2 regions of the Metabacillus hrfriensis genome follow, and region 2 is predicted to be linked to the other one. Evidence: a T-box and tRNA genes for the amino acid it is inferred to sense, from the RefSeq annotation. Region 2 holds a T-box; the other holds one or more tRNA genes.
The links. The T-box of region 2 lies ahead of ileS (isoleucine--tRNA ligase). A T-box ahead of a tRNA ligase gene usually reads a tRNA of that ligase, here a tRNA-Ile.
Positions count from the first base shown of each region.

Region 1 (15,461 bases), 1.9 Mb from region 2:
AACGGAGGCGCCCAAAGGTTCCCTCAGAATGGTTGGAAATCATTCGCAGAGTGTAAAGGCACAAGGGAGCTTGACTGCGAGACCTACAAGTCGAGCAGGGACGAAAGTCGGGCTTAGTGATCCGGTGGTTCCGCATGGAAGGGCCATCGCTCAACGGATAAAAGCTACCCCGGGGATAACAGGCTTATCTCCCCCAAGAGTCCACATCGACGGGGAGGTTTGGCACCTCGATGTCGGCTCATCGCATCCTGGGGCTGTAGTCGGTCCCAAGGGTTGGGCTGTTCGCCCATTAAAGCGGTACGCGAGCTGGGTTCAGAACGTCGTGAGACAGTTCGGTCCCTATCCGTCGTGGGCGCAGGAAATTTGAGAGGAGCTGTCCTTAGTACGAGAGGACCGGGATGGACGCACCGCTGGTGTACCAGTTGTCTTGCCAAAGGCATCGCTGGGTAGCTATGTGCGGAAGGGATAAGTGCTGAAAGCATCTAAGCATGAAGCCCCCCTCAAGATGAGATTTCCCATCACGCAAGTGAGTAAGAACCCTGAAAGATGATCAGGTTGATAGGTCTGAGGTGGAAGCGCGGTGACGTGTGGAGCTGACAGATACTAATCGTTCGAGGACTTAACCACAGTCTAATAAAGTGTAAAACCTGAGTGAAACTTGTTATCATACGTTATTTAGTTTTGAAAGAATAACTTCTTTCGAAAAAAAAGCTTGAAATCTTCGGATTTCATAGTATAATAATTTTTGTCACTATGTCTGGTGATGATGGCAAAGAGGTCACACCCGTTCCCATGCCGAACACGGAAGTTAAGCTCTTTAGCGCCGATGGTAGTTGGGGGTTTCCCCCTGTGAGAGTAGGACGTTGCCAGGCTAATGACAAAAGTATTCAAGCGGAGGATTAGCTCAGCTGGGAGAGCATCTGCCTTACAAGCAGAGGGTCGGCGGTTCGAGCCCGTCATCCTCCACCATTTATTCTTGTTGTTAACATGCTGCAAAAGATCAGCAAAAAAAGTATTGCTTACCTTACTTTAAATGCCGGTGTAGCTCAATTGGTAGAGCAACTGACTTGTAATCAGTAGGTTGGGGGTTCAAGTCCTCTTGCCGGCACCATTCGGTCTTAAACTGAATCAAGATATGATTTAATACGTGCCATTAGCTCAGTCGGTAGAGCATCTGACTTTTAATCAGAGGGTCGAAGGTTCGAGTCCTTCATGGCACACCATTTTCCTTAATATGCGGGTGTGGCGGAATTGGCAGACGCGCTAGACTTAGGATCTAGTGTCATTGACGTGGGGGTTCGAGTCCCTTCACCCGCATCATATTTTGCGGAAGTAGTTCAGTGGTAGAACACCACCTTGCCAAGGTGGGGGTCGCGGGTTCGAATCCCGTCTTCCGCTCTTACTTGCGCCGGGGTGGCGGAACTGGCAGACGCACAGGACTTAAAATCCTGCGGTAGGTGACTACCGTACCGGTTCGATTCCGGTCCTCGGCACCACTTGTTTCATAAATGCGCCCGTAGCTCAATTGGATAGAGCGTTTGACTACGGATCAAAAGGTTATGGGTTCGACTCCTATCGGGCGCGCCATATAACGGGAAGTAGCTCAGCTTGGTAGAGCACTTGGTTTGGGACCAAGGGGTCGCAGGTTCGAATCCTGTCTTCCCGACCATTTTCAACTTTTAATTAGGGGCCTTAGCTCAGCTGGGAGAGCGCCTGCCTTGCACGCAGGAGGTCAGCGGTTCGATCCCGCTAGGCTCCACCAATTATATAGAATTAATTGACTTTGTTCCTGGGGCGGTGTAGCTCAGCTGGCTAGAGCGTACGGTTCATACCCGTGAGGTCGTGGGTTCGACTCCCTCCGCCGCTACCAAAAAAAAGGACCTTTAGCTCAGTTGGTTAGAGCAGACGGCTCATAACCGTCCGGTCGTAGGTTCGAGTCCTACAAGGTCCACCATTCTATTTAGTCTTTCGGAGGTATACCCAAGTCCGGCTGAAGGGATCGGTCTTGAAAACCGACAGGGGAGTCAAATCCCGCGGGGGTTCGAATCCCTCTACCTCCTCCATTATTATTTTAAACAGTGAAATATCTTACTTCAGCAAACCGGTTAATATACAGCATAATCGGATGAGAAAGAACTTGATTATTATTATCGCGGGGTGGAGCAGTCTGGTAGCTCGTCGGGCTCATAACCCGAAGGTCGCAGGTTCAAATCCTGTCCCCGCAACCAAATGGTCCCGTGGTGTAGCGGTTAACATGCCTGCCTGTCACGCAGGAGATCGCCGGTTCGATCCCGGTCGGGACCGCCATTTTTACTAGATTTACGCAGTATTAGTAAAATGCGGTGAAGATTTAATTAATACAAATGGCTTGGTAGCTCAGTCGGTAGAGCAAAGGACTGAAAATCCTTGTGTCGGCGGTTCGATTCCGTCCCAAGCCACCATTTACCTTAATGATGTAAATGTTAAAAAAATATAATTGTGGCGGTTGTGGCGAAGTGGTTAACGCACCAGATTGTGGCTCTGGCATTCGTGGGTTCGATTCCCATCAGTCGCCCCATTTTTATATTCATATTGCGGGTGTAGTTTAATGGTAAAACTCTAGCCTTCCAAGCTAATGTCGTGGGTTCGATTCCCATCACCCGCTCCATAATGGGCCTATAGCTCAGCTGGTTAGAGCGCACGCCTGATAAGCGTGAGGTCGATGGTTCGAGTCCATTTAGGCCCACCATTTATGTTTTGGTAAAATAAGGTTTCAATATTATTCCGCAGTAGCTCAGTGGTAGAGCTATCGGCTGTTAACCGATCGGTCGTAGGTTCGAGTCCTACCTGCGGAGCCATATCTGGGGAAGTACTCAAGTGGCTGAAGAGGCGCCCCTGCTAAGGGTGTAGGTCGCGTAAGCGGCGCGAGGGTTCAAATCCCTCCTTCTCCGCCAGAAAGCCTGTTTTTGGCCCGTTGGTCAAGCGGTTAAGACACCGCCCTTTCACGGCGGTAACACGGGTTCGAATCCCGTACGGGTCATACTTAAAAGAGTGCTGCACATAGTGCAGCGCTTTTTTGTTGATTTTTATTGCTGAAACTTAGATTGTAAGATTGTAAATCGGTCAAGTCTACTATAGATTTTTTAAGTAATAGTCTTCGCTGGTTATGATTCAAACTGTATCCGTCGTACCTGCTAACCGAAATGATTTTCCTGCTCGCAGATTGCCCTTCCAACTATCAAAAGTAGTGTTCTAGTTCGCCAGACTAATTCCACTTATTAAAAACAACTCAATATCATTCTGAAAACTCGTATAAAAATTCTGCTCATCAAACCTTCAGGACAGGTCATATAAAAAATGATTCACTTTCTATCCCCGGCCTAAAAAATATATTTTCAACAAATAATATAAATTTTTATAAAAATATCGAGACAGAAGGTTTCATTAATCACAAACAGAGGTATAAGTAATGGTAATAAAGAAAACAAAAGTGAAGAATAAAAAGATTTCGACAATTCTTACTCATTTTGTCGAATTAACTGTTTTTGTGATATAACTTTCTCGAATTATACTATCGGAATGTCATGTTAGAAATTCCTGTATTTTCTTACACATAATGAATTATTTAGTATATTTGACTGATGTTTTTTCGCCAAATTCTTCTATTATCCTTATTTCTTTCGTTTCTTTATTCGACATTTTTTTATAAGTCATTTTAAAAGAATAATTTTTTGAAAAATGAATAATGATTCATGACATATCATGTCAATAAGTAGAAGCGCTTACAAAAAAGGAAATCCTTCCTTCTGATTGAATTAAGAATTAAGATAACTTTATAGAAAGGGTGATTAGGAATGAATCTTGCTACGCCAACTGATTTTGAGGTTCATCTTTTCCATGAGGGAAATTTGTTTAAAGCTCATGAATTATTTGGTGCTCACAGCAGCGTACGGAACGGTGTTTGCGGTACTGTGTTTACTGTTTGGGCTCCTCATGCGCTTGAGGTGCGGGTTGCAGGTGATTTTAATCACTGGGACGGCTCGAATCACAAGCTTGAAAGAGTGAATGATCAAGGTATCTGGTCTGCTTTTATTCAGGATATAAAAGAGGGCGACCTTTATAAATACGAGATTATTACACAGAAAAATGAGAAAATTCTAAAATCTGATCCATATGCTTTTTATGCTGAGGTAAAACCTAATACCGCTTCGATTGTTTATGATCTGGCAGGATATGAATGGAACGATCAGAAGTGGCAGAAGAAGAAGCGTCAAAAGGAAATTTATAACCGTCCGATGTATATTTACGAGCTTAATCTTTGTTCTTGGAAAAAGAAAGAGGACGGCAGCCTTTATACATATTTGGAGCTAGCGGATATATTGATTCCGTATGTTCTCGATCATGGATTTACTCACATTGAGCTTTTGCCTATTATTGAACATCCTTATGACCGTTCATGGGGATATCAGGGAACAGGATATTATGCGGCTACAAGCCGGTACGGAACTCCTCATGAACTAATGAAATTCATAGATCTTTGTCATCAGAATAATCTTGGCGTCATCATGGACTGGGTGCCTGGCCATTTCTGCAAGGATGCTCATGGGCTTTATTATTTCGACGGGGAACCGACATTTGAATATAAGAGATATGAAGACCGGGAGAATGAGGTTTGGGGTACGGCTAACTTCGATTTAGGAAAGCCTGAGGTTCAGAGCTTCTTAATCTCAAATGCTCTTTTCTGGCTTGAAAAGTATCATATTGATGGATTCAGAGTGGATGCAGTAGCTAATATGCTGTACTGGCAGAATACAGAAGAGCCTCACGAGAACCCATTTGCCGTGAACTTTTTGAGAAAGCTGAATGAAAATGTATTTGCGTATGATCCTGGTGTTTTAATGATCGCAGAGGACTCAACAGACTATCCTTTAGTGACATCACCTACCTCTGATGGAGGGCTTGGGTTTAACTATAAATGGAACATGGGCTGGATGAACGATATCCTCAAGTACATGGAAGCTCCGCCTGAACAGCGGAAGCACCTGCATCACAAGGTATCATTCTCTTTGATCTATGCCTTTACTGAGAATTTTATCCTTCCGCTTTCACATGATGAAGTAGTTCATGGAAAACGTTCGCTGCTGAATAAAATGCCGGGTGATTATTGGCAGAAGTTTGCTCAATATCGTCTGCTGCTCGGGTATATGATGACTCATCCAGGCAAAAAGCTGCTGTTTATGGGCGGGGAGTTTGCCCAGTTTGATGAGTGGAAGGATCTTGAGCAGCTTGATTGGGTGCTTGATGATTTTGACATGCATCAAAAGGCAAGAAGCTATTTCAAGGAACTGCTGGCTGTTTATAAGAGACAGCGCCCTCTGTATGAGCAGGACCACTCTCATGAAGGCTTTGAATGGATTGATGTGAATAATTCCGAGCAAAGTATATTTTCCTTTATCAGAAGAGGCCTAAAGCCTAATGAGCAGCTTGTTGTAGTCTGCAACTTCAGACCGCAAACCTACCACGATTATAAAGTGGGGGTGCCGGCTGATACAAAATACATTGAAATCATGAACAGCGACGACACTGTATTTGGAGGATCAGGCCAGGTTAATAAGAAAGATCTTAAAGCACAAGAAGGCATGCAGCATAATCAGCCTTATCACATATCAATGACCATTCCGCCTTATGGAATATCCATTTTACGCGCAGTTAAAAAACGAGAGGAGACAATCAACCATGGTGAAAAAAAAGTGCGTCGCAATGTTATTGGCAGGAGGAAAGGGTAGTCGTTTAAGTTCGTTAACGCAAAACCTTGCAAAACCCGCAGTTCCATTTGGCGGAAAGTACCGCATTATCGACTTTACATTAAGCAATTGCTGCAATTCAGGTGTAGATACCGTTGGGGTGCTTACACAATATCAGCCGCTTGTCCTGAATTCTTATATCGGGATCGGCAGTGCATGGGACCTGGACCGCAAAAATGGAGGAGTTACAGTGCTCCCTCCATATGCAGAATCATCAGAGGTTAAATGGTACAAAGGAACGGCAAGTGCCATCTATCAAAACATGAACTACTTAAAGCAGTATGATCCTGAGTATGTCCTGATTTTATCTGGTGATCACATCTATAAAATGGATTATTCGGAAATGCTTGATTACCATGTTGAAAAAGATGCAGACGTATCGATCTCTGTTAAAGAAGTCCCATGGGAAGAAGCAAGCCGCTTTGGCATTTTAAATACAGATGCAAATTTAGAAGTGGTCGAATTTGATGAGAAGCCTCAAAATCCTAAGAATAACCTTGCATCAATGGGTATTTATATTTTCAAATGGTCGATATTAAAAGACTTTCTGGAGATGGATGAACGGAATCCATATTCAAGTCATGACTTTGGCAAAGACGTATTGCCTTTGCTGCTTGATGAAAAGAAAAAACTTGTGGCTTATCCATTTAAAGGCTATTGGAAAGATGTCGGAACGGTTAAAAGTCTTTGGGAAGCCAATATGGATCTCTTAAATGAAGAGCCAGAACTTGATTTGTTTGATAATAACTGGCGGATATATTCTGTGAACCCGAATCAGCCGCCTCAATATTTATCAGAGGGTGCAGAAGTAACGGAATCTTTGGTGAATGAAGGATGCGTGGTTTATGGAACCATTCTCCATTCGGTTTTATTCCAGGGTGTAACAGTAGGGCAGCATTCGTTCCTGAAAAACACGGTTGTCATGCCGGATGCGGTCATTGGCAATAATGTATATATTGAAAATGCGATTGTTCCATCAGGTTTAGTAGTCCCGGATGGCATGGTGATTCGCTCGGATAAAGATATTGAAGAAGTCATTTTAGTAACGGAAGAGCTAGTAGAGCAAACGGCAGGAGCATAACCGATAAGTTCGATGTGCAAACAGCAGAGAAACCCTATTTATTTCCGATGAAAATAAACTAATGCGAGAGGTGGAACAGCTATGAATCAAAGGATGCTGGGAATTATTGATGCAACAACGTATACAAATGCCATCGAGGACTTAACGGTGAATCGGTCGATGGCTGCTATTCCGTTTGCGGGGCGTTACAGATTAATTGATTTTGTTTTATCTAATATGGTGAATTCAGATATTGAAAGTGTAGCTATTTTTCCAAAATACCAATATCGTTCCCTGATGGATCATTTAGGGTCAGGCAAGCAATGGGATCTTAATAGAAAGCGCGATGGGCTGTTCTTTTTCCCGTCTCCGCATTTAAATGATCAGTATAATGAATTCGGATCCATTCGCCAGCTGTCAGATCACATTGACTATTTCTTGAGGAGCAAACAGGAATACGCGGTGATCACAAACAGCTATACAGTCTGCAACATTGATTTCAAAGATGTTCTCTCGAAACATGTGAAAATGGGCTGCGATATTACGGAAGTCCGCAAAGACGGCGAATCTCTGCATATGTATGTGATGTCGACAAAATTATTACTGAATCTTATCCATGATAATAATCAGACGGGTTATAAAACCATTGCACAAGTAATCATGGAGAATACTCATAAAATGATGATTTGTGATTATGAGTTTGATGGATACGTTGCCATTATTGATTCAATTGAAAGCTATTATCGCCACAGCTTAGATATGCTTAAGCCGGAAGTGTGGCAGCAGTTATTTATTAAAAACCGTCCGATCTTAACCAAGGTGAAGGATGAGCCGCCTGCCAGACACGGACAGAATGCTGTTGTGAAAAATTCAATGATCGCAAACGGCAGCATAATTGAAGGGTATGTAGAAAATAGTATTATTTTCAGAGCTGTTCATATCGGAAAAGGAACAGTCATAAAAAATGGTATTATTATGCAAAAATCTCAGGTGGGAGAAAACTGCGTGCTTGAGAATGTAGTTCTTGATAAAGATGTAAAAGTAGGCAGCGGCATCGAATTAAAAGGATCTGCTGATCTGCCGATCGTACTTAGAAAAGGAACAGTACAAGGAGCGCTGATGAAATCGTGAAGGTATTATTTGTTGTATCGGAATGTGTCCCTTTTGTAAAATCAGGGGGTCTGGCGGATGTTGCAGGGGCGCTGCCCAAGGAATTAAAGCGTCTTGGAACAGATATTCGAGTGATTTTACCTAAATACGGTCAAATTCCGGAGCGGTTCCGGTCAAAAATGAAAAAAATCAAAGATATTGTTGTTCCTGTCGGATGGAGAAGACAATATTGCGGAATTGAACAGCTGGAATTTGAAGGAGTCACGTATTATTTCATCGATCACGAATACTATTTTAAGCGTGACTCTTTATATGGCCACTTTGATGATGGGGAGCGTTTCTCTTTTTTCTCCAGAGCAGTTCTGGATTCGATTAAAGCAGTCGATTTCCAGCCTGATGTGATTCATTGTCATGATTGGCATACAGGCATGGTGCCATTCCTATTAAAAGAAGAGTACGCTTCTCAATCGTTTTATGAAAATATGAAAGCGGTTTTTACGATTCATAACCTGCAATTTCAGGGTATTTTCCCAAGAGATATTCTGCATGATTTACTTGGTCTTGATGACCGGTATTTTAATGCAGATCAGCTTGAATTCCATGGCTTTGTGAACTTTATGAAAGCTGCTCTTGTGGCTTCAGATCTGATTACGACAGTAAGCCCTACCTACAAGAATGAGATTCAGACACCATACTTCGGTGAGCGTCTTGATGGGCTGCTGAGAGTGAAAGAAGCATCCCTTGTAGGGATATTAAATGGAATTGATGATGTAATTTATAATCCTGGGGACGATCCGTACATAGCGTTTCCGTATAATGAAAACTCTGTCAAAAACAAAGCAAAGAATAAAAAAGAGCTTCAGAAGATGTTTGGCCTTCCGGAAAAAGAGGATACGCCTCTTCTTACAATGGTCACTCGTTTAACGCAGCAAAAGGGCCTTGATTTGGTCGAGCGCGTCCTGCATGAAATGCTTCAATCAGATATGCAGATTATTATCCTTGGAACCGGAGAGAAAAAGTTCGAAGATTTCTTCAGGCACATGGAATGGCTGTTTCCGGATAAGTGCAAAGCATACATCGGATTTGATGAGCCGCTTGCACACCGCATCTATGCGGGCTCGGATTTCTTTTTAATGCCTTCTCAGTTTGAACCATGCGGTCTTGGCCAGCTGATCGCTCTTCGCTACGGATCAATTCCGATTGTAAGAGAAACAGGCGGCCTGAATGATACTGTAACATCCTACCGCGATGATACAGGCGAGGGGAACGGTTTTACGTTCACCAACTTCAATGCTCACGATATGAAGAACACAGTTAATCGCGCATGCACTATTTATAAAAATAAAACCATTTGGAACAGCCTTGTCAAAACAGCGATGAAAGAAGACTACAGTTGGGCGCAGTCAGCGTTTAAATACAACCAGCTTTATGCTGATTTAATGACTAGGAGTGGGAGTCATGTTCTCTAACAAAAATGAATTTAAAGACAGTTTTCTAAAGCGCTTGGAAATGAGTTATGGAAAAAAATTTGCTGAATCAACAAAACGTGATCAATACCAAACGCTTGGAAATATGGTAAGAGAACATATCAGCAGCAATTGGATCACAACAAACGAATGGAACCGGGCAAGCAACAACAAGCAAGTTTATTATTTATCGATTGAGTTTTTGCTTGGGAGACTGCTCGGACAAAATCTTTTAAATTTGGGCATTCGCGACGTTGTACTTGAAGGATTTGCTGATCTTGGCATCAACCTTGAAGAGATTGAAGAAAGTGAAGCAGATGCAGGTCTTGGCAATGGCGGTTTAGGCCGCCTTGCTGCTTGTTTTCTAGATTCGCTTGCTTCATTAAATTTGCCGGGACATGGTCTTGGCATCAGGTATAAACATGGTCTTTTTGATCAGAAGATTGTGGATGGCTATCAAGTGGAGTTGCCTGAGCAATGGTTAAGGCACGGAAATGTATGGGAAGTCCGTAAGCCGGATCAGGCGATGGAGATTCCGTTTTGGGGAAAAGTTGAACATGTATACGAAGATGGGAAGCTTGACTTCCGCCATGTTCATTCTGAAAATATTATAGCTGTACCATATGATATGCCTGTGATTGGATATGAAACGAGCACAGTTAATACGCTGAGGCTTTGGAACGCTGAGCCTGCTCCAAATCCGCCTCACCGTGATGTACTTGCTTATAAACGTGAAACAGAGGCAGTATCAGAGTTTTTATATCCGGATGACACGCATGACGAAGGAAAGATTCTCAGACTTAAGCAGCAATATTTCCTTGTCTCTGCAAGCTTGCAGTCCATTGTCCGGTCATACCTTAAAAAGAATGATACCCTGCATGAATTCCACAAGCATGTTGCCATCCATGTAAACGATACTCATCCCGTTCTTGCCATCCCGGAGCTGATGAGAATTTTACTTGATGAAGAGCATATGGAATGGGAAGAAGCTTGGAATATTACGATTAATACGATATCTTATACGAATCATACGACATTATCTGAAGCGCTTGAAAAATGGCCGCTGCATATCTTTAAGCCGCTGCTCCCAAGAATCTATATGATTGTAGAGGAATTAAACGAAAGATTCTGCAAAGAGCTGTGGAATCGTTTCCCTGGAGATTGGAAGCGTATTGAAAATATGGCAATTATCGCTCACGGCGTCGTGAAAATGGCCCATTTAGCGATTGTCGGAAGCCACAGCGTCAATGGTGTCGCAAAGATCCATTCTGATATTCTGAAAAACCGTGAAATGAAATTATTTCATCAAATCTATCCTCAAAAGTTCAATAACAAAACCAATGGAATCACTCACCGCAGATGGCTGCTTAAAGCCAATCCAGAATTGACAAATCTCATTACCGAAACAATTGGGACCGACTGGATTAAAAACCCGCACCTCATGATTGAGCTAAAACGTCATATCTATAATCCACATTTAAAAGAAGAATTTGCAGCCGTTAAACGAAAAAGAAAAGCGATTCTTGCAGACATTATCGAAAAGAAAACGGGAATTTCCGTCGATAAACATTCGATTTTTGATGTTCAAGTTAAGCGTCTTCATGCATATAAACGACAGCTGTTAAATGTGCTGCATATCATGTATCTTTATAACAGGCTGAAAGAGGATTCAAACTTTACAATCTATCCAAGAACGTTTATATTTGGAGCCAAGGCATCTCCAGGCTACTATTATGCGAAAAAAATCATTAAACTAATTAACTCGCTTGCAGATAAAGTGAACAGCGATCCTAAGGTTTCGCAGATGATGAAAGTCATTTTCATGGAAAATTACCGGGTTTCGCTGGCAGAGCATATCTTCCCGGCGACAGATGTCAGTGAACAAATCTCAACTGCCAGTAAAGAGGCATCTGGAACAGGAAACATGAAATTTATGATGAACGGTGCGCTCACAATGGGAACTTTGGACGGAGCGAACATTGAAATTTTAGAAGAAGTCGGAAAAGAGAACATCTTCACTTTTGGTTTAAAGGCCGATGAGGTTCTGAATTATTATGAAAATGGCGGGTATCGCTCATCTGAGTATTATCATCATGATCTGCGGATCAGACAAGTGGTCGATCAGCTCACAAACGGATTCTTCCCTGATACAGAAGATGAGTTTGAAGCAATTAAAGACTCTCTGCTTTATGAAAATGATCAATATTTTGTTTTACGTGACTTTGCATCCTATGTTGATGCCCAGGAACAGCTTGAAAAAGCTTACAAAAACCAAGATAAGTGGCTTGAAAAAGCACTTCTTAATATTGCTCACTCAGGCTATTTCTCAAGTGACCGGACGATTCATGAGTATGCTGATGGCATTTGGGATATCCAGCCGATTCCTGTTATTCATTAAGTCTTTGAAAACCCGCCTGGTTGAGCGGGTTTTCTGCTGTTTAAGTTTTATTAAGGATTTGCTAATATGTCCTCTGATTTCGAAAAAAATCAAGATTTTCGATGTACAAGCTTTAGATAATGGCATTGAAAGTAAGTTTGAAAAAAACGAACTTTCATGCGTCTGCCGAATTATCGATTATCTCCATCAAGCAATCGGCCAAGTCCGCCCAGAATACTGCCTTCTCCTGAAGCGTTTCCGCCTGTGCTTGGAGCATTGGCGAATATGCGGTCAGCAAGACGGCTGAAGGGGAGTGATTGTACCCATACTGTCCCAGGACCTTGCACAGTTGCAAAAAATAATCCTTCACCGCCGAAGAAGGCCGTTTTGACTTTCCCGACATATTCAATGTTGTAGTTAACGTCCCTCGTCATCGCGACAAGGCAGCCTGTATCAATTTTCAGGCGCTCCCCAGGTGCAAGCTGCCGCTTATGTATCGTACCTCCAGCATGCAAAAAAGCGAGTCCGTCTCCTTCTAGTTTTTGCATAATGAATCCCTCACCGCCAAAAAAACCGGTTCCTAACTTTTTCTGAAAATCAATTCCGACAGACACACCTTTAGCAGCACAGAGGAAGGCGTCTTTTTGACAAACGACTTTTCCCTGCATTTCATTTAAGTCGACAGGAATGATTTTGCCTGGATAGGGCGCTGCAAATGAAACTTGCTTTTTGCCTCCAGCTTTATTTGTAAAGACCGTCATAAATAAACTTTCTCCAGTAATAACACGCTTACCGGCACCTACTAAACGGCTCATCAAGCCCTTTTGCTCTGATCCGTCACCAAAGATGGTTTCCATATCAATGCCGTCATCCATCATCATCATACCTCCGGCCTCGGCTACTACACTTTCACTTGGATCGAGCTCAATTTCAACAAACTGCATGTCATCCCCATAAATCTTGTAATCAATTTCATGTGCGTTCAAAAAGGTCACCTCTTTACTTTTTTTTGTAAACATTCGTCATAAAGAAAGAAAACCCTTCTGTTTTCCATTTATAATGAAAGAAGTTCGTCATATAAAGGGGATAAGTATATGCCTGTCATTAGAAATACAATTAGTATTAAAGCGCCAATCGAAGTCTGCTTTGACCTCGCACGGAATGTAGAGATCCATCCGAAAACGACTAAAAAAACAAAAGAGAAGGCGGTTGGCGGTGTAACCACCGGGCTTCTTGAAGAAGGTGATACCGTTGAATGGGAAGCCTTGCACTTCGGTATAAAGCAAAGACTGTCTTCCAAAATAACAGAGATGAACAGGCCTTATGAATTTAAAGATATGATGGTTAAAGGAGCATTTAAGTCTTTTATTCATACCCATACTTTCGTTGCTTCAGGAAATGAAACAGTGATGATTGATCACTTTGACTATCTGTCTCCATTAGGATTTTTGGGCAAAGCCGCCGATTTTTTATTTCTAGAGAGATATATGCAAAAATTTCTCTCAGACCGGGCGGGGGAACTTAAAAAAATCGCAGAAACAAATTAAAACAGAGTTCCGTTGCGGAAACTCTGTTTAAGATTATTGGAAAGCATAAAATAATTTAAGTCCAGCTTCTAACATTTGATCAGAACCGATTCGCAAAAAATATCTTTTCTGCCGGATTCTTGTTTTAGTAGCTTAACAATGAGCTTTCGCTTTTATTCCTCACTATATGGTTCTTTTTCTGATGCAGGAAGATCACCGAAAGGAGTCATCAGTCCTTCTTCATCGAGTGTATGTTCATACTGTCTATGCTGTATGTTTGGATACACTGTTACGTTCTTTCCTTCAATATCTGTAGCGGCGAAATTTTCATAATCCTCTACATACCCTGTGGGGTCATCGTTCTCCATATATACGTCGTTGTATGAATCAACAGGATATTCCATGTCAGAAGGAGTTTCAGAGTTGCCGAAGCGCTCTACGTCCTGATAAGAGTCTTCCGCATCATAGGCTTCCGAATCGCTTTCATCGTATTCGAATTGCCCGAATGCCGGCTCAAGTATGCTTTCCTCTATCGGTCTCGAGTGAGAAATTGCCTGCTCCGGAGAATGTTCCTTGCAGGTTGTTGCAGTCGGAAGCACTTCAAGTCTTTCTTCGGGTATGTCTGTTCCGCATACTTCACATACCCCGTAAGTTCCCTTTTCAATGGCTGCAAGTGCTCGGTTTATATCACTTAATTCTTCCTCCACATGCTCATTTAAAGCGATATCTTTTTCACGCTCATAAAGCTCTGTACCCTCATCGCCCGGATGGTTGTCATAGCTTGAAAGCTCTCCGGTAGAATCATGCCCGAAGCTTTGCTCAAGTCCAAAATGGTTGTTTTCCTGCAGGTGCTGCTCGATTTCTGCTTTTCTTGCGTCAAGCTGTGAGCGAAAGGAAGCCATTTGTCCGCTATTAAGCATTCCATTCACGCTCCTTCCTTAAGAAGTAATTTCTTCTTTTTTTAGTATGAACAGAAAGGGCAAAATCATGATTGTAAATTATGCGCAAAAAAAATACGGCCCTCAAAGGGCCGTGTAAAGTTTAGATTGTGCTTATGAATAAACCAAGTGCGAGCAAGAACCCAAATTGAATATTTGTCTGAGCAGTGGCTTTCATTGCAGGCATCATTTCAAGCGGCAGTGATTTGCCGACGAATTTTTTTACGGCACTGTATGCCTTTGGGGTGCTGATTAGAACTAAAAGCGCCCAAAAGGACAAGTGGCCGAGTGCTATCATTATCAAGATGACAGCATAAGAAGCTGCGAACATGGAAGCGAGGAAAATAATTGCTTTTTTGCGTCCAATCAAGATCGCCAGCGTCTTTCGCCCGTTTTCTTTATCTCCATCGAGGTCGCGGATATTATTTGACAGCATGATGTTTCCAACCAGGAAAGCGATCGGAATGGAAATAATGATGCTGATCGGTGAAATCGTTCCAGTTTGAATGTAATAAGCAAGCAGGATAATAACCATACCCATAAAGAAACCTGCAACCAGCTCTCCAAATGGAGTGTATGCAATTGGCATAGGGCCTCCTGTATAAAAATAGCCGGTAGCCATGCAGATTAATCCAATAACAGCGATCCACCAAGTGGATGTCATGCAAATATAAACCCCTAAAATTGCTGCGACTGCGAAAAATGCAAAGGCAAGGTTTAGAACTGTCTTTGGTTTTACACCGTTTCTGACAATTGCTCCGCCGATGCCGACAGAATTTTCATTATCAAGTCCGCGCTTAAAATCGAAATATTCATTGAACATATTGGTTGCAGCCTGAATTAAAATGGATGCAATCAGCATAGCTAGAAATAATAAGATATGAACCTGACCATCATTTAAAGCAAGCACCGTACCGATCGTCACAGGAATGAAGGCTGCAGACAGTGTGTGCGGACGCAGCAGCATCCACCATACTTTCCAGCTTTTATCCGGTTTGATTGAAGGCACGTTTTGTGTAGTGTTTGATTGTGTATGCATCAAAGATTTCTCCCCTTTTTGTAAACCAAATGGAGCACGTTTGCTTCCCAAAATTAAGTGTAGGAAATTTACAATATTGTGTCAATCCTTTTACAAATGTTTGAACAATCATTTAATTCCTGACCGGGAATTTTCTTCCGCGAGAGCTTTTGATTTTATTGT
Region 1 is NZ_CP126116.1:4,042,248-4,057,708, reverse strand. It holds rRNA gene QLQ22_RS20255 (23S ribosomal RNA) at 1-627, shown strand, start outside; rRNA gene rrf (5S ribosomal RNA) at 757-872, shown strand; tRNA gene QLQ22_RS20245 (tRNA-Val) at 894-969, shown strand; tRNA gene QLQ22_RS20240 (tRNA-Thr) at 1,036-1,111, shown strand; tRNA gene QLQ22_RS20235 (tRNA-Lys) at 1,148-1,223, shown strand; tRNA gene QLQ22_RS20230 (tRNA-Leu) at 1,237-1,317, shown strand; tRNA gene QLQ22_RS20225 (tRNA-Gly) at 1,327-1,398, shown strand; tRNA gene QLQ22_RS20220 (tRNA-Leu) at 1,408-1,496, shown strand; tRNA gene QLQ22_RS20215 (tRNA-Arg) at 1,511-1,587, shown strand; tRNA gene QLQ22_RS20210 (tRNA-Pro) at 1,593-1,669, shown strand; tRNA gene QLQ22_RS20205 (tRNA-Ala) at 1,687-1,762, shown strand; tRNA gene QLQ22_RS20200 (tRNA-Met) at 1,794-1,870, shown strand; tRNA gene QLQ22_RS20195 (tRNA-Ile) at 1,878-1,954, shown strand; tRNA gene QLQ22_RS20190 (tRNA-Ser) at 1,971-2,063, shown strand; tRNA gene QLQ22_RS20185 (tRNA-Met) at 2,152-2,228, shown strand; tRNA gene QLQ22_RS20180 (tRNA-Asp) at 2,232-2,307, shown strand; tRNA gene QLQ22_RS20175 (tRNA-Phe) at 2,366-2,441, shown strand; tRNA gene QLQ22_RS20170 (tRNA-His) at 2,482-2,557, shown strand; tRNA gene QLQ22_RS20165 (tRNA-Gly) at 2,574-2,647, shown strand; tRNA gene QLQ22_RS20160 (tRNA-Ile) at 2,652-2,728, shown strand; tRNA gene QLQ22_RS20155 (tRNA-Asn) at 2,763-2,837, shown strand; tRNA gene QLQ22_RS20150 (tRNA-Ser) at 2,843-2,933, shown strand; tRNA gene QLQ22_RS20145 (tRNA-Glu) at 2,948-3,019, shown strand; gene glgB (1,4-alpha-glucan branching enzyme) at 3,834-5,765, shown strand; gene QLQ22_RS20135 (glucose-1-phosphate adenylyltransferase) at 5,719-6,864, shown strand; gene QLQ22_RS20130 (GlgC family sugar phosphate nucleotidyltransferase) at 6,946-7,974, shown strand; gene glgA (glycogen synthase GlgA) at 7,971-9,422, shown strand; gene QLQ22_RS20120 (glycogen/starch/alpha-glucan phosphorylase) at 9,412-11,817, shown strand; gene QLQ22_RS20115 (TIGR00266 family protein) at 11,988-12,782, opposite strand; gene QLQ22_RS20110 (SRPBCC family protein) at 12,891-13,343, shown strand; gene QLQ22_RS20105 (TraR/DksA C4-type zinc finger protein) at 13,496-14,242, opposite strand; gene QLQ22_RS20100 (1,4-dihydroxy-2-naphthoate polyprenyltransferase) at 14,364-15,299, opposite strand.
Region 1: it encodes a tRNA-Ile, which carries the amino acid that the T-box ahead of ileS (isoleucine--tRNA ligase) is inferred to sense. The anticodon was not compared.

Region 2 (15,461 bases):
TGCGTTTATTCTCTCCCTTTCCCAAACTAGCTGTCCTTGTGCAATTGTTGCAATTGGCCATCCCTTGCATTTCCATCCTCCAAACGGAGTGTTTTTGCCTTTTGAAAGGAATGTTTCTGGATCAATTTCCTTCTCTTCTTCCAAATCAATAATTGTAAGATCTGCGGGACTGCCAACTTCCAATTTTCCATACGGAAGGTTAAAGGCTTCACACGGCTTAATCGTCAGATAATCGAGAAGCTGTTTCAGTGTCCAATCGTTTGTCTCTACAAAGCGTGTGTATAGCAGAGGGAAGGCCGTTTCCAGACCGACAATCCCAAATGGCGCAAGCTGAATGGTTTCTGCTTTTTCCTCTTTTGTATGAGGAGCGTGGTCTGTTGCAATAAAATCGATGGTTCCGTCCAGCAATGCTTCAATTAAAGCCTGCCTGTCATCACTTCCTCGCAGCGGCGGATTCATTTTGTAATTCGTATCAAGTTCAGGGATATCACTGTCGCTTAAAAGCAAGTGGTGAGGCGTTACTTCAGCTGTAACGTTTATGCCAGCCTTCTTTGCATCTCTTACAACTCTTACAGATTCCTTTGTGCTGATGTGACAGACGTGGTAATGGCAGTCTGCTGCTTCTGCAAGCAAAACATCTCTGGCAATCTGTACGGCTTCGCACACGGATGGAATACCGTTAATGCCATTTCTTTTTGCGAATTCTCCGTCATGCAAAGCTCCCTTATAAATCAGCGTGTTATCTTCACAGTGTGCAACAATGCTTGCTCCAAGCGCTGCAGCTTTTTTCATTGCTTCAAACATCATTCCGGCCGACTGAACACCTACACCGTCATCTGTAAAAGCAAAGGCGCCTGCCTGTTTTAACCCTTCAAAGTCTGTCAGTTCTTTTCCTGCCTGTCGTGCAGTTATAGAGGCATATGGCAAAACACGGACCGAAGCTGTTTCTTTAATGCGATTCTGCAGCCATTCCATTTGCTCGGGCTGGTCCGGCACCGGTTTTGTATTAGGCATTGCAGCTACAGTTGTGAAACCTCCTGCTGCTGCTGCTTTGGTGCCTGTTTCGATTGTTTCCTTATGCTCTCCACCTGGTTCTCTGAGATGAATATGTAAATCGACGAAGCCAGGAGAAACAAGATTTCCACTTGCATCAATGATCTGTGCTGTTTCATGCTTGATATTTTCTTCTATTTTAGTAATGATTCCATCCTGAATCAGAATATCGGCTTTTTTTTCAGTACCGCTGTTATCTAAAATTCGTCCATTTTTAATGATAAAATGCATAAGTATTTTCCTCCTCGTTTAATTTGGCACTTTCTAATGCCCGTTTCAGAACGGCCATTCTGACAAACACGCCATTTTCCATTTGCTTAAAGATCCTTGATTTTCTGCTTTCAACAAGCTCGGTTGCAATTTCTACTCCGCGATTAATCGGTGCAGGGTGCATGATGATGGCATTCGGCTTCATGGCATTTTCTCTTTCTAAAGTTAAACCAAACCTGCGATGATAGTCAGTAAGCCCCTCATTTTCCCCTTGGTGCCTCTCATGCTGAATTCTAAGCAGCATTACTACGTCTGATGTCTTAATAGCTTCATCTGTCGTTACATACTGGCCAAATTTATTGAGTGGATCTCTCCATTCCTCAGGTCCTGAAAGTAAAACGTTTGCTCCGAGCCGCTTCAGCACTTCTGCATTTGACCGTGCTACACGGCTATGTTTGATATCTCCATGGATGGAGATCGTCAAGCCTTCAAATCGTTTAAATTCCTGCTGAATGGTCAGAAGATCAAGCAGAGATTGTGTCGGATGATGGCCGCATCCATCTCCGGCATTCAATATCGGAATGCTGATACTATCTTGCAGTTCTGTAAAGTACTCATCATCCGGATGTCTGATGACTACTGCGTCCGCACCAATTGCCTCAAGTGTCCGGACAGTATCATACAACGTTTCTCCTTTTTGAACACTTGAGAGAGACGCGTCAAAATTGAGTACGTTCAGACCAAGTCTTTTTTCCGCTACTTCAAAACTGAATCTTGTTCGTGTGCTTGGTTCAAAAAACAGATTAGCAACAAATTTCGGTGTCTCCTGCAGCAAGGACTTTCCTGTTTTAAATCGTTCTGCATCTTTTAATATCCTCATAATTTCATCTGCAGGTAAATCATTCATTCTCAATAAGTGCCTCAAAGTCATCTCTCCCCATCTTTTTTTTGCAAAAAAACACCCTGATCAGAGATTCAGGGTGTGAGGAAGCATGACAAATCATCAAGCTGATCTGTCAATGCTTATCCACCCTTAAAAGCCTCTCTGGACTTTCGTTAAAAGGTGATTATGCAGCTGTGTTTTCTAAGTTCTGATCCTTTTCTGCCTCTTTTCGTCCAGGAAGGACAAGGTTCAAAAGGATTCCGATGATCGCTGAAAGCGCCATGCCATGCAGCTCAAATTGTTCACTTACTTTTATTAATGCACCGCCGATGCCGATAACCAGAATGACGGATGATATCACGAGGTTTCGCTTATTTCCAAAATCAATTTTGCTGTCGGAAAGCATTCTTAGGCCTGATGAAGCGATGATTCCAAAAAGCAGAATGGATACACCGCCCATGACCGGCGTCGGTATGGAGCTGATCAGAGCCGAAATTTTACCGATAAATCCGAACACGATCGCCATCACAGCAGCTCCTGCAATGATATATACGCTGTATACTCTCGTTATGGCCAATACGCCGATATTCTCACCGTATGTCGTGTTTGGAGGACCGCCTATTAATGCTGCAATCATCGTCGCAGTTCCATCTCCTAAGATTGAGCGGTGAAGTCCGGGCTTTTCAATATAGTCACGGCCGACAACTTTTCCAAGTACAAGCTGATGTCCGATATGTTCTGACAGTGTGACGATTGCGACCGGCACCATCAGCAGGATGATTTCATATGAGAAACCAGGTGTATAGGTGATAAAAGGAATGATAAAGTCCGGTTTTACAAATACACTTGCCTGCGCGACTTTGCTGAAATCTACAAGTCCGATTGCAAGGGCATAAACATAACCTCCAACGATTCCAATCAGTACTGGGATCAGGCTGATAAATCCTTTAAAGACGACCGAGCAGATGATTGTTATCGCAAGTGTTACTAATGCTACCGAGAAGTAAGTCAGATTATATTCTCCATCCGGATTATTCATAGCCATCCCGACTGCGACGTTTGCAAGGCTCAGTCCGATTACGATGATAACTGGTCCGACCACAATCGGCGGCAAGAGCTTCATAATCCACTTATAGCCGACCATTTTTATTAATAAAGCTACAATTCCGTAAACAACACCGGCAAGAAAGCTGCCGACCATTGCTCCTTCTGGACCTGCTGCAGCCTTTGCTGCGATGATCGGAGCAATAAACGCGAAGGATGATCCCAGGTAAGCGGGTACCTGACCTTTCGTAATCAAGAGGAAGGCAATTGTTCCAAGTCCGCTTGAAATCAGTGCTACTGCAGGGTCAAGACCTACTAGGAAAGGCACCAGGATGGTCGCGCCGAACATTGCGAACAAATGCTGAAAGCTTAGTGTAATCCATGTAAGCGGCTTTGGAACCTCATTTACATCTAGATGTATGTCATTCTCTTGAATCTTTTTCATTTTCATTCCTCCGCTTCTTTTCGTTTTGAGAAATAAAAAACCTCTTTGCATAAGGAGCAAAGAGGCAGAATAATCCCGCCTGAATCAAACACAGGCATGTGATTTTCTTTCCCTTTTGCAGCCTCTCTGGACTTCATTAAAAGGTTTATTCTTTTTCGTAAATGGTTACTTGATCTGTTTCGTCCACTTCAAGCAGTTCAACAACAATCTTTTCTGAGCTTGAAGTCGGAATGTTTTTCCCTACATAATCTGCCCTGATCGGCAGTTCACGGTGACCCCGGTCTACAAGAACTCCAAGCTGAATTTGTGATGGTCTGCCAATATCAATTAAAGCATCAAGTCCTGCTCTTACTGTTCTTCCCGTGTATAAAACGTCGTCTACAAGGATGACGGTTTTGTTTGTAATATCTGCCGGAATGTCAGACCCTTTTACAAGAGGCTCCTGATCATCCGTTTTTTTTGAAAGATCATCACGGTAGAGCGTGATATCAAGCTCTCCTACTTCAACCGGCTTTCCTTCAATCTGTTCGATGCGTTCAGCAAGCCTTTTTGCAAGGTGAATGCCCCTTGTCTTAATGCCGACAAGAATCACCGAATCAATTCCTTTATTCCGCTCGATAATTTCATGTGCAATTCGAGTTAAAGCTCTTCTTATGGACTGCTGATCTAAAACGATCGCTTTTTGCGGCATGTTTCTCACCTCTCCTTAAGAACCTTAAAAAGAAAAATCCCTCTCGCCGATTTGGCAAGAGGGATTTGGATGCATAGCTTAAAATACGCAGTAATAGCGTATAAGATCCGTTTCCTTCTCAGCCTCACGGGACTGTATTAAAGGTTCATTTTTGAACTATAGTCATTATGTCAGAATAACTTGAATGTGTCAACGGTTATTTTTAAGTTCCGAGATAACTTCCTCAAATTCTGCAGGCAGAGGTGCTTTAAACTCAAGATATTCTCCTGTGCTCGGATGCTTAAACCCAAGAACGCCTGCATGAAGCGCCTGACCGTTTATTTTCATTGTTTTCTTAGGTCCGTACTTTGGATCTCCTACAATCGGGAAACCAATATATTTCATGTGAACACGAATTTGATGCGTTCTTCCTGTTTCAAGCTGACATTCAATTAAAGAATATCCTTCAAAGCGGTCAAGAACATGAAAATGAGTAACAGCATCTTTACTGTGCTCATTTGTTACTGTCATGCTTTGACGATCCTGTTTGTCACGGCCGATCGGTGCATCAATTGTTCCTTTGTCATGCTGGATGACACCGTGGACAATTGCCTGATATCGTCTTGTAACTGATTTTTCAACCAGCTGATTAACTAATGACTCATGAGCTTTATCATTCTTTGCAACCATTAAAAGTCCAGAGGTATCCTTATCAATTCTATGAACGATTCCCGGTCTCATGACTCCATTAATACCTGACAGGTCTTTACAATGAGCCATCAGACCATTAACAAGAGTTCCTGACAAATGGCCAGGTGCAGGATGGACGACCATTCCTTTTGGCTTGTTAACAACAAGGACATCCCCATCCTCATAATAGATATCAAGGTTCATCTCCTCTGGCATCACATCAAGCGGTTCAGGATCTGGAATGAGAAGTGTAACCGTATCGCCGGGCTGTACCTTGTAATTGCTTCTAGATTCAGCATCGTTTACTTTTACATGGCCTTCTTTAATCCATATTTGAACTTGGCTTCTTGACCAATCCGAATTCTCTGCCACAAGCAGTTTATCTAAACGTTCAAATTTATTGCTGTCATCAATCTTAATTTCTATGCTGTTCATTCACTTTCTCCTTCTCTTGTTTCCCTTCAAAAAGCATGACAATAAATAACAAAGCAACTCCTACACAAAGAGCTGAATCTGCTATGTTAAAGATAGGAAATGGGTATGTTCCTATGTAAGTTTGTACAAAATCCACCACTTCCTGATGAATAACACGATCTATGAAATTGCCAATGGCTCCGCCAAGCATAAGTCCAAGCGCTATTCCCATTAAACGCTGGTCTTTTGCATATTTCTGAATATAAATCACGAGTCCAATTACGACGATAACGGTAATGACATAAAAAAACCACATCTGACCCTGCAGAATTCCCCAGGCAGCACCCTGGTTCCGATGTGATGTAATATACAGTACGTTTTCAATAACGGGTATTCTTTCTCCGATTTCCAATTCATTGACAATCAGCCATTTTGTCAGCTGATCAAGCGCAATAATAACAAGGGCGATGATATAGTAAAGCACAAGCTTTCCCCAACTTTCCTATAATGTACCTTTGAATTGTATCACAGGCAAAAAAGAAGAGTAAAGCTTGTATCTCATGAAAGCAGTGTTTTAATGATATTCTCCCACTTCATAGTGGGATTGGTGATTGAGATAGAGATGAGGCAGAGATTTTCTTTCATAAAGTTCCTGAAAAGCAAAATCATGAATGGTTCTTGCAGTGGGGATAATGGCTAACTTATCAAGTGCAATTGGAGTTCCTGTCTCTTCACAAATGCCAAACGTGCCGTTTTCAATTTTCTGAAGAGCTCTTTCAACATCAATTAATTCTTCTTTCACATGAATCATAATTGTTTTTTCTTTTAATGGATAAAATAGATGTTGTTCATTCACCACCTCAAACAAGCCATGATCAAATAGCCTTGATTTCAATTCCTGCTGCATGATTTGAAGCTCATACCAAATTGCGTCTAAACTCATAGCGGACAACTCCTTGTGTACTTGCTTTGTACTCATAGTCTATCCGTTCTCCCTGCCGCTCACGCTTTTAAGAATTTTCCTGTTATGACAATGAAATGCGGAACCGACTGTTTAGCGCAGGCAGACAGTTAAGAATTCACCCGAAAAATCCGGGTTTGACTGGAATTTGTTCTGACCAAGGGTCTGCGCGATGTAGCCTTGACATAACTAAAAGCCGGATTGCTCGTTTTGTTATTTGCAAAGACATGGATTTTATTATCCATTTTTTCATTTTTTCTATTCGTTTTCATGATTTATCTTGTTGAATATTGAATATTTCTAGTCAACTGATTTTTTTATCTAGCCTAAAGTCTCTGCATTGCAGCTGCTTTTCTGTATACAATGCCGGATATAGAATTTTCCATCCAAATAATAGCTTTATTAGCCGATATTCATTCAACTTTAGGTCCCCATATTAAATAAGTCCCTGTGCTTTACTTAAAACAGCCCTTCTAAATCGAGCTAATATAAAAAACCGCTGATCAATGAAGTCAGCGGTTTCCAATAAATTAAGCAGTTGTATAGTTTTCATCAACAATTGCTGCACAGCGGCCGCAAAGAGTTTTATGATTTTCATTGCTGCCAACATCCGTTGTAACTACCCAGCATCTTTCACATGTTTCGCCTTCAGCAGGTTTCACAGCAATTTTCACATGATCAAATACATGAGCCTCTTCAGGTGCTGCATCATAGTCACCTGCTAGTTTAAAGCCTGATACGATAAACAGCTGCTGTAGGTTTTCTTCGACTGAATCAAGCAATTGCTTCGTTTCAGCATCAACATAAAGTTCAATGCTTGCTGTTAATGACTTGCCGATTACTTTTTCGTTTCTTGCCACTTCAAGAGCCTTCAGCACATCATCACGAAGCTCCATGAAAGCATCCCATTTCTCTTCTAATAGATCCGCATTTTCAAGGGTCTTCACTTCCGGCATATCAACAAGCTGAACACTTTCTTCTGATACAGAATCAATATGTGCCCAAACTTCGTCGGCAGTATGAGGAAGAATTGGTGTTACTAACTTCACTAGAGAAAGAAGCGTTTCGTGCAAAACAGTTTGAATAGCACGGCGCTCTTTATTGTCTGGTGCTTCGATGTACAGGACATCTTTTGCGAAATCAAGATAAAATGAGCTAAGTTCAATCGTACAGAAGTTATGAACCGCATGGAAAATCGCTGCAAACTCATATTCTTCATAGGATTTTTTCACTTTATCTGTTAATTTATTCAGTTTTACAAGCATATAACGATCTACATCACGCAGTTCGTCATAAGATAGGGCATCTTTTGCCGGATTAAAATCTGCAAGGTTTCCAAGCAGGAAACGGAATGTATTGCGGATTTTTCTGTATACTTCAGCAACTTGCTTTAAGATATTATCAGAAACTCTTACATCTGCCTGGTAATCAACAGATGCTACCCATAGACGAAGGATGTCTCCTCCAAGCTGGTTCATGACTTTTGAAGGCAGTACGACGTTTCCTAAAGATTTACTCATTTTGCGTCCTTCTCCGTCAAGAGCAAATCCATGGCTCAGGACTCCTTTGTATGGAGCTTTACCAGTTACAGCAACTGCTGTTGATAAGGAAGAGTTAAACCACCCGCGGTATTGATCAGATCCTTCTAAATAAAGATCTGCCGGACGCTGCAGGTCATCTCTTTCTAATAAGACAGCCTGATGAGATGAACCCGAATCAAACCATACATCCATAATGTCCTGTTCTTTTGTGAACAATCCATTTGGGCTTCCTTCATGTTTAAACCCTTCAGGAAGCAGATCTTTTGTTTCACGCTCAAACCAAATATTTGAACCATGTTTGCGGAACAAGTCTGAAACATGATTGATTGTTTCATCTGTAATGATTGGTTCCCCGTTCTCAGCATAGAATACCGGAATTGGAACTCCCCACGCACGCTGTCTGGAAATACACCAGTCTCCGCGGTCCCGGACCATATTAAATAATCTTGTTTCTCCCCATGCTGGAACCCATTTTGTTTCTTTTACAGCAGTTAATAGCTCTTCACGGAAGTCTTTAATAGATGCAAACCACTGAGCCGTTGCTCTGAAGATTGTTGGTTTTTTTGTTCTCCAGTCATGAGGGTAAGAATGCGTAATAAACGATAATTTCAGTAATGCGCCTGCTTCATCAAGCTGTTCTGTAATTGGTTTATTTGCTGCATCATAAAACATGCCTTCAAAACCTGGCGCTTCATTCGTCATATGGCCTTTTTCATCAACCGGGCAAAGAACGCCAAGTCCGTATTTTTGACCGACAATAAAGTCATCTTCCCCATGTCCAGGAGCAGTGTGTACACAGCCCGTACCAGCCTCTGTTGTTACATGCTCGCCAAGAACAACAAGCGATTCGCGGTCATAAAGCGGATGTTTCGCAACTGCTTTTTCAAGCTGAGCGCCTTTAAATGTTTTTGAAACCGTGTAGGTTTCCCACTCAAGTTCTTTCGCTACAGTCTCCAAAAGAGCAGATGCAACGATGAAAGAATCGTCTTTTACTGATACAACACTGTATTCAAGCTCAGGATTTACTGCTATTCCAAGGTTTGCAGGAATCGTCCAAGGAGTTGTCGTCCAAATAACGATTTTTTCTCCGCCGTTTAATACGTCATTTCCTTCAGTAACTGTAAATGCAACATAAATGGAAGCAGATCGCTTATCGTAATATTCGATTTCTGCTTCTGCTAAGGCAGATTCACTTGAAGGAGACCAATAAACCGGTTTAAGACCCTTATAGATATAGCCTTTTTTCGCCATTTCACCAAAAACTTTGATTTGCTGGGCTTCATATTCAGGGGTTAATGTCACGTATGGATTTTCCCAGTCTCCCCGAACTCCCAGGCGTTTGAACTGTTCACGCTGGTTATTGATTTGCTCCCATGCATACTCAGCACAAAGCTTGCGGAATTCTGCAACACTTAATTCTTTCCGGTTCACTTTTTTGTTTTTAGTTAAAGCTGTTTCAATCGGCAGGCCGTGTGTATCCCAGCCCGGCACATATGGTGCGTTATAGCCTGTCATTGATTTATAGCGGACAATAAAATCTTTCAGCACTTTGTTTAAAGCATGCCCCATATGAATATCGCCGTTTGCGTATGGAGGTCCGTCATGCAAAATAAACATCGGACGATCTTTCGTACGCTCCTGAACTTTTTGATAAATATTCATTTCTTCCCATTTCTCCTGCATTTGAGGTTCGCGGTTCGGCAAGTTTCCGCGCATTGGGAATTCAGTTTTTGGCATTAGCAGTGTATCTTTGTACTCCATGGGTATTCCTCCAAACAATTTTTAAGTAGGCTTTTAGTAAACAGCCATTAAATAAGAAAACACAAAAAACCTTCTCATCCCATAAGGGACGAGAAGGTTTTCTCGCGGTACCACCCTTTTAGATAACCAGCATTCTGATTATCCTCTCAAGATTCGTAACGTGAATAACGCGTCTTTGCTTACTTTCAATTTGTTTCAGCAAAAAACTCAAGGGTGATCTTCACTCATTCTCCTTTGCCGGGCTTCCACCAGTTCCGGCTCGCTTAAAAAGGTTAAAATGAGCTACTCTCCCTCTCATCGTTTTAATTTTTTATATGATAATAATTGTAGTAGTGATCGTATTATATGTGAAACTATGTACGCAAGTCAAGATTACACTTTAGATTCTTCGCGTTCCTCGTAAAGAGCTTCCACTTCATACTCTAATAAATGATCCCAGTCGTCATTTTTAAGAAGATCAAGCTGTGCTTCAATCAGCATTTGGAACCTAGTGCGGAAAACCTTAGACTGCTTTTTGAGTTCTTCAATCTCAACTGCAATTTTTCTTGATTTAGACAGTGATTCATTAATGATGCGGTCTGCGTTCTTTTCTGCTTCTTTTACAATTAATTTCGCTTCTTTTTGAGCGTGGCGGCGAACCTCTTCAGCTGCTTCCTGAGCAACTAGAATCGATTTGTTAAGAGTTTCTTCAATGTTTGCAAAATGACCAAGCTTCTCAGTCAGTTCGCCTACTTTTGATTCAAGTTCTTTGCGTTCGCGAATCGCCATTTCATAATCTTTTATCACTTGATCAAGGAATTCGTTCACTTCATCTTCATCATAGCCGCGGAAGCCTTTGTTGAATTCTTTGTTATGAATATCTAACGGTGTTAAGGGCACTTCTGCCACCTCCATTATGAGTATTGAATGTAACGTTTCTTTTAAAACAGTATAATTCATTATTTGACAAAAAGGTCAAAATTCCTGCTAATTCCCTAAAATTATTTTTGTTTTCCAATAGTCAGCTTCCATCTATCCTTCTTTGTTCTGCCGTCAATCGACAAAATCCTGGATCTCCCAAAACCTCGGACAGAAATGGTGTCACCCTCGCGGCATTCAAAGGATGTCTGCTGAATGACTTTCCAGTTTACTTTTACATGCCCATTCTGAATGAGCAAGCCGATTTTTTGTCTGGAAACATTATAAATAGAAGCTGCAACAGCATCTACCCTTAATGAGCTGACAGTTGCAGACTGTTCTTGGATTTCTTCATGATTCGGAATTCTCTTACTCCAGTCAAGCTTCCGAAGGGAAACCTTTGCTCTGCCGATTTCGGTCACATTCATTAAAATAAAATCCTCAACTTCTTTTGCAGCCACAAGCTGAATCCGCTCACCGAAGAACAAAAGATCTCCAAATTTAGACCGTTTCAATCCCAGAGACATAAGTGACCCTAAAATATGGCGATGTTCAAGAGAGATAAATTTAACCGGATATTGAATTTCGATCAGTGATAACTGAAAATCATCCAAGGAAGGTGTAAAGTAATCAGGGTAAAGAAGAGCACGCTTCCTCTCCATGCCATCACCAGAAAATATGACATTTACTTCCCCGTTTGAACCGACAACAGCCTGAACCATTTCCTGCTCTCTTGGATCAAGAAAGTCAGTCAATTTAGGACTGTAATGATTCAGAACATTTTCTTTCCACTCCATCACCTGATCAATGAAATGACGCTCTTCCTGTCTAAAATGCTGATAAACATGGTTCACTTCATACAGCTCCAAACCATTCTAAAATGAAAACAGTGCCGATAAACGGCACTTGTAAGACAATCTTATCCAATCATGCTGAAAATGGAATTCAGCCCATATCCCGCAAATCTTAAGGCAAGAAGCGCCACAATCGGGGAAATATCAATCATTCCAAGCGGCGGAATGAATCTGCGGAATGGCTCCAGGTAAGGTTCAACAATCTTAGCTAAAAATTGGCCAAAACCGCTTTCTCTTGCATTCGGAAACCATGAAAGCAGAATGTAAATAATAATCGCATACGAATAAATCTGCAATAATGTAAATAATACATCAGCCACTATGCCCATCTAGATTTACCACCTCTGATCTTCTTCAGTTACTATTTCAGATATAGATCCTGCGACATCCACATTATCAGGAGTGCAAAGAAAAATATTTGCTCCTATCTTTTGAATGTCTCCTCCTATAGCGTACACAGTTCCGCTTAAAAAGTCTACAATCCGTTTTGCCTGATCATGCTGAATACGCTGCAGGTTCACTACAACCGCGCGCCGGTTTTTAAGCTGATCGGCTACATCCTGAGCTTCAGCATATACTCGAGGCTCGCATAAAACCACTTTAGATGATTTTTGAACACTTTGCAAACTTACAACATTCTGTTTAGTCTGCGGTTTTGCGGCAAACGGCTGCTCATCCTCATAGTCATCTTCCTGATAGCGGTCCTGTTCAACGTACTCATACTCTTCATCATCCAAGGCAAAAAAGCTTTTAAACTTATTTTTAATACTCAACTTCTGACACCTCCGATTTCTTATCCTACCAGGGCAGAGCCTATACGTATGAAGGTTGCGCCTTCTTCAATCGCAATCTCGAAATCATTCGACATGCCCATTGAAAGCTCTTTGCACGGGGCGTAAGGCAAGTTAAGCGCTCTTACTTCTTCACTTAATTCCCTTAATCTGGCGAATGATTGCCTTAAAACAGTTGTATCATCTGTATTAGGAGCCATTGTCATTAATCCTGCTACGTTTATGTATGGAAAGCTGCCGAGTTCATTAACAAATGGCAAAACCTCATTTGGAGCCATACCGTGCTTAGATTCTTCGCCTGATGTATTTACCTGGATAAAGCAGTCTATTTTATTATCGGCACGTTTGCTGATTTCTTTTGCCAGTGAAATTCTGTCAAGGGAATGAATATAATCTGCTTTCCCGATGATCTCCTTCACTTTTCTAGTCTGCAGTGTTCCGATAAAGTGCCATTTAGCCTCTGATCCTATTGCTGTATATTTTTCGCTGAGCCCTTCATTCCTGTTTTCTCCAAGATGACTGATGCCAGCACTTAACGCTTCTTTTGCACGATCTATATCTACATACTTAGTAACTGCAATGATTTGAATTTCATTAGGATTTCGTCCTATTTTAGAACATGTATTTTCAATTCGGGCGTTAATTTCATTTAAGTTGTCTGCTACACTCATAGCTGCTTGCGCCTCCTCGTTAAACCGATAAAACTGAACATTCTCCCAGTCGATCCTGAGTCTCTGCGATGTGAAAAAAACTTGGATGATTCACAGCTTGTACATAAAGAACTCGTCAAAATCCGGTCCTCTTTCACACCTGCATGAATCAGCAATTGTTTGTTCAGCTGTTTTAGATCTAGAGAATACTGACCTGCAGATACTTCGTGATATGGCAGCGCATCAGTAGTCCGTATAACTTGATTGACTTTTTCAATAACGTAATCGTCAACCACATAGCAGCAGGGTCCGATTGAGGGACCAATTATTGCATAGATGGAGGCAGCGTCAGCTTCTTCGTCCTTTATCCATGTTTGGATCATTTTACCGCCTATGTCTTTGACAGTGCCTTTCCAGCCGGCATGTGCTGTTCCAATCAGCTTTTTTTCATGTTCATAAAAATACAAAGGAACACAGTCTGCATAGCAAAGAGCAAGCATCAAATTCTCTTCTTGTGTATACAGGCCATCCGTTGCACGGATTGCAGATTCATAATCAAGTATACCTTTGCCTCTATCTGATTGACTTACTTTATAAATGCTGCTGTCATGGACCTGATCGGCACAAATCCAGTTTTCTAGAGGTGAGTTCAGCTCATCTGCTAATCGTCTTCGATTTAAAACAACATTTTCTGGTTTGTCCAATACATGCAGGCCAAGATTCAGCGAGTGGAAATCTCCGCAGCTTATCCCGCCGTTTTTGGTTGTAAAACCGACAACAAGCTCATCATTTAATTTTTCCCAGATCGGGCTGTTCAAATAAGTTTCATGCTGCAGTTGAAACGGCTGCTGAGTCATAAATGTTCATTCCTTTTCTTTACAGATTGCTGCATGTTTCGTTATACACGACTATATTTTACCACATCTTTCCCATTCCGACAGAAAGATTGTTAAATTAATTCATTATTTTGGTCTATCTCCCTATTTACACGCACTAATATAACATCTTCTCCAATTTTCACGATATTTCTCCAGGGAACAACCAGTTCTTCGTCTTTCCCAAAAAAACCTAACACTTTGCCAGTTCCGCTAATAATCACTGCCTGAATTTTCCCTGTTGTTACATTTATATCGAAATCTGATACAATCCCAAGCTTCTTGCCATCTGAAACATTGACAACATCTTTCGTTTGAAATTCAGAGATATTCATCATCGCAACCGCCCCCTGTTCTTACTTTAACTATATGATGTTACTTCATCAATCTATTCAAGCTTTTTATCCTATTCCTTTGATACAAGCTTTTCATTAAGAATATTATGATATAATTCAGTGCATCAAAATGATAATTATCGTTCAAAGCGGAGGATTTTAAGTGACAAAACAAGCTTTTTTTCAAATGAATTCCATTTTTATAAGTATTTTAATAGAAGCAATGCCTTTTGTACTTTTGGGAGTATTTATTTCCGGCATCATCCAAATTTTCATTACAGAGCAGATGGTTTCTAAATTCATTCCTAAAAACCGTTTTCTTTCTGTTCTTTATGGTACGTTTATTGGCGCATTATTTCCTGCATGTGAATGCGGGATTATCCCAATTGTCAGAAGGCTTATTTTAAAAGGAGTACCCTTGCATATGGGAATCGCGTTTATGCTGACTGGGCCAGTTATTAACCCAATTGTCTTATTTTCAACCTATGTTGCATTCGGCAATAATTGGGACATTATGCTTTATCGCGGAGGGCTTGCAATCATTGTCTCCATTATAGTCGGCCTGATTATCTCATTTCAGTATAATAGTCAACAGCTTTTAGAGAAAAAAACACTAGATGTTCATAATCATGATTTAATAGGTGAACCTCATTTCTTTCAAAAACTTTTGGGAGCCCTGCAGCACGCTGTCGATGAATTCTTCTCAGTGGGAAAATACTTAATTATTGGAGCTTTCATTGCGGCTGCGATGCAAACATTTATTAAGACATCTACCTTGCTTGCGATAGGACAAAATGAAGTATCTTCGTCAGCCGTCATGATGGGCCTGGCATTTATCTTATCTCTGTGTTCAGAAGCGGATGCTTTTATTGCATCTTCATTTACAAGCACTTTTTCAACAGGATCAATTGTTGCCTTCTTAGTTTACGGCCCTATGATCGATATAAAAAATATGCTTATGATGCTTGATGCTTTCAAGAAAAAATTTGTTTTTACATTAATAGCCTATATCACAATTTTAGTGCTGATTGGCTCACTGCTTATCTAAAGGAGGATCTATCACATTGTTCCGAATCTTGCTGTTAATGGCATTTACTTATTTCTTTTTTCACCTTCATGCTTCTGGAAATATTACAAAGTATATTAATATGAAGTATGCATACTTGTCTTATAGTGCAATTTTCATTTTTGCCCTCTTCACTGCCATTCAGGCCTATACTTATTTTAAAACACCTGAAGAAGGGGAATGTGAAACAAACTGCTGCCATCATGATCACCATCATGATAAACCGTCCAGTATAGGCAGATTTTTACTCAGCTGCGTTTTTATATACCCGTTAATTGCAGGTTTCTTTTTTCCGATTGCCAAATTGGATTCTACTATTGT
Region 2 is NZ_CP126116.1:2,128,316-2,143,776, reverse strand. It holds gene QLQ22_RS10655 (dihydroorotase) at 1-1,284, opposite strand, end outside; gene QLQ22_RS10660 (carbamoyl phosphate synthase small subunit) at 1-1, opposite strand, end outside; gene QLQ22_RS10650 (aspartate carbamoyltransferase catalytic subunit) at 1,268-2,188, opposite strand; gene QLQ22_RS10645 (solute carrier family 23 protein) at 2,331-3,641, opposite strand; gene pyrR (bifunctional pyr operon transcriptional regulator/uracil phosphoribosyltransferase PyrR) at 3,781-4,326, opposite strand; gene QLQ22_RS10635 (RluA family pseudouridine synthase) at 4,516-5,430, opposite strand; gene lspA (signal peptidase II) at 5,411-5,893, opposite strand; gene QLQ22_RS10625 (TraR/DksA family transcriptional regulator) at 5,984-6,352, opposite strand; gene ileS (isoleucine--tRNA ligase) at 6,901-9,672, opposite strand; T-box leader at 9,754-9,979, opposite strand; gene QLQ22_RS10615 (DivIVA domain-containing protein) at 10,045-10,551, opposite strand; gene QLQ22_RS10610 (YlmH family RNA-binding protein) at 10,653-11,423, opposite strand; gene QLQ22_RS10605 (YggT family protein) at 11,489-11,752, opposite strand; gene QLQ22_RS10600 (cell division protein SepF) at 11,759-12,196, opposite strand; gene QLQ22_RS10595 (YggS family pyridoxal phosphate-dependent enzyme) at 12,217-12,885, opposite strand; gene pgeF (peptidoglycan editing factor PgeF) at 12,882-13,721, opposite strand; gene QLQ22_RS10585 (YlmC/YmxH family sporulation protein) at 13,814-14,077, opposite strand; gene QLQ22_RS10580 (permease) at 14,262-15,122, shown strand; gene QLQ22_RS10575 (TIGR03943 family putative permease subunit) at 15,139-15,461, shown strand, end outside.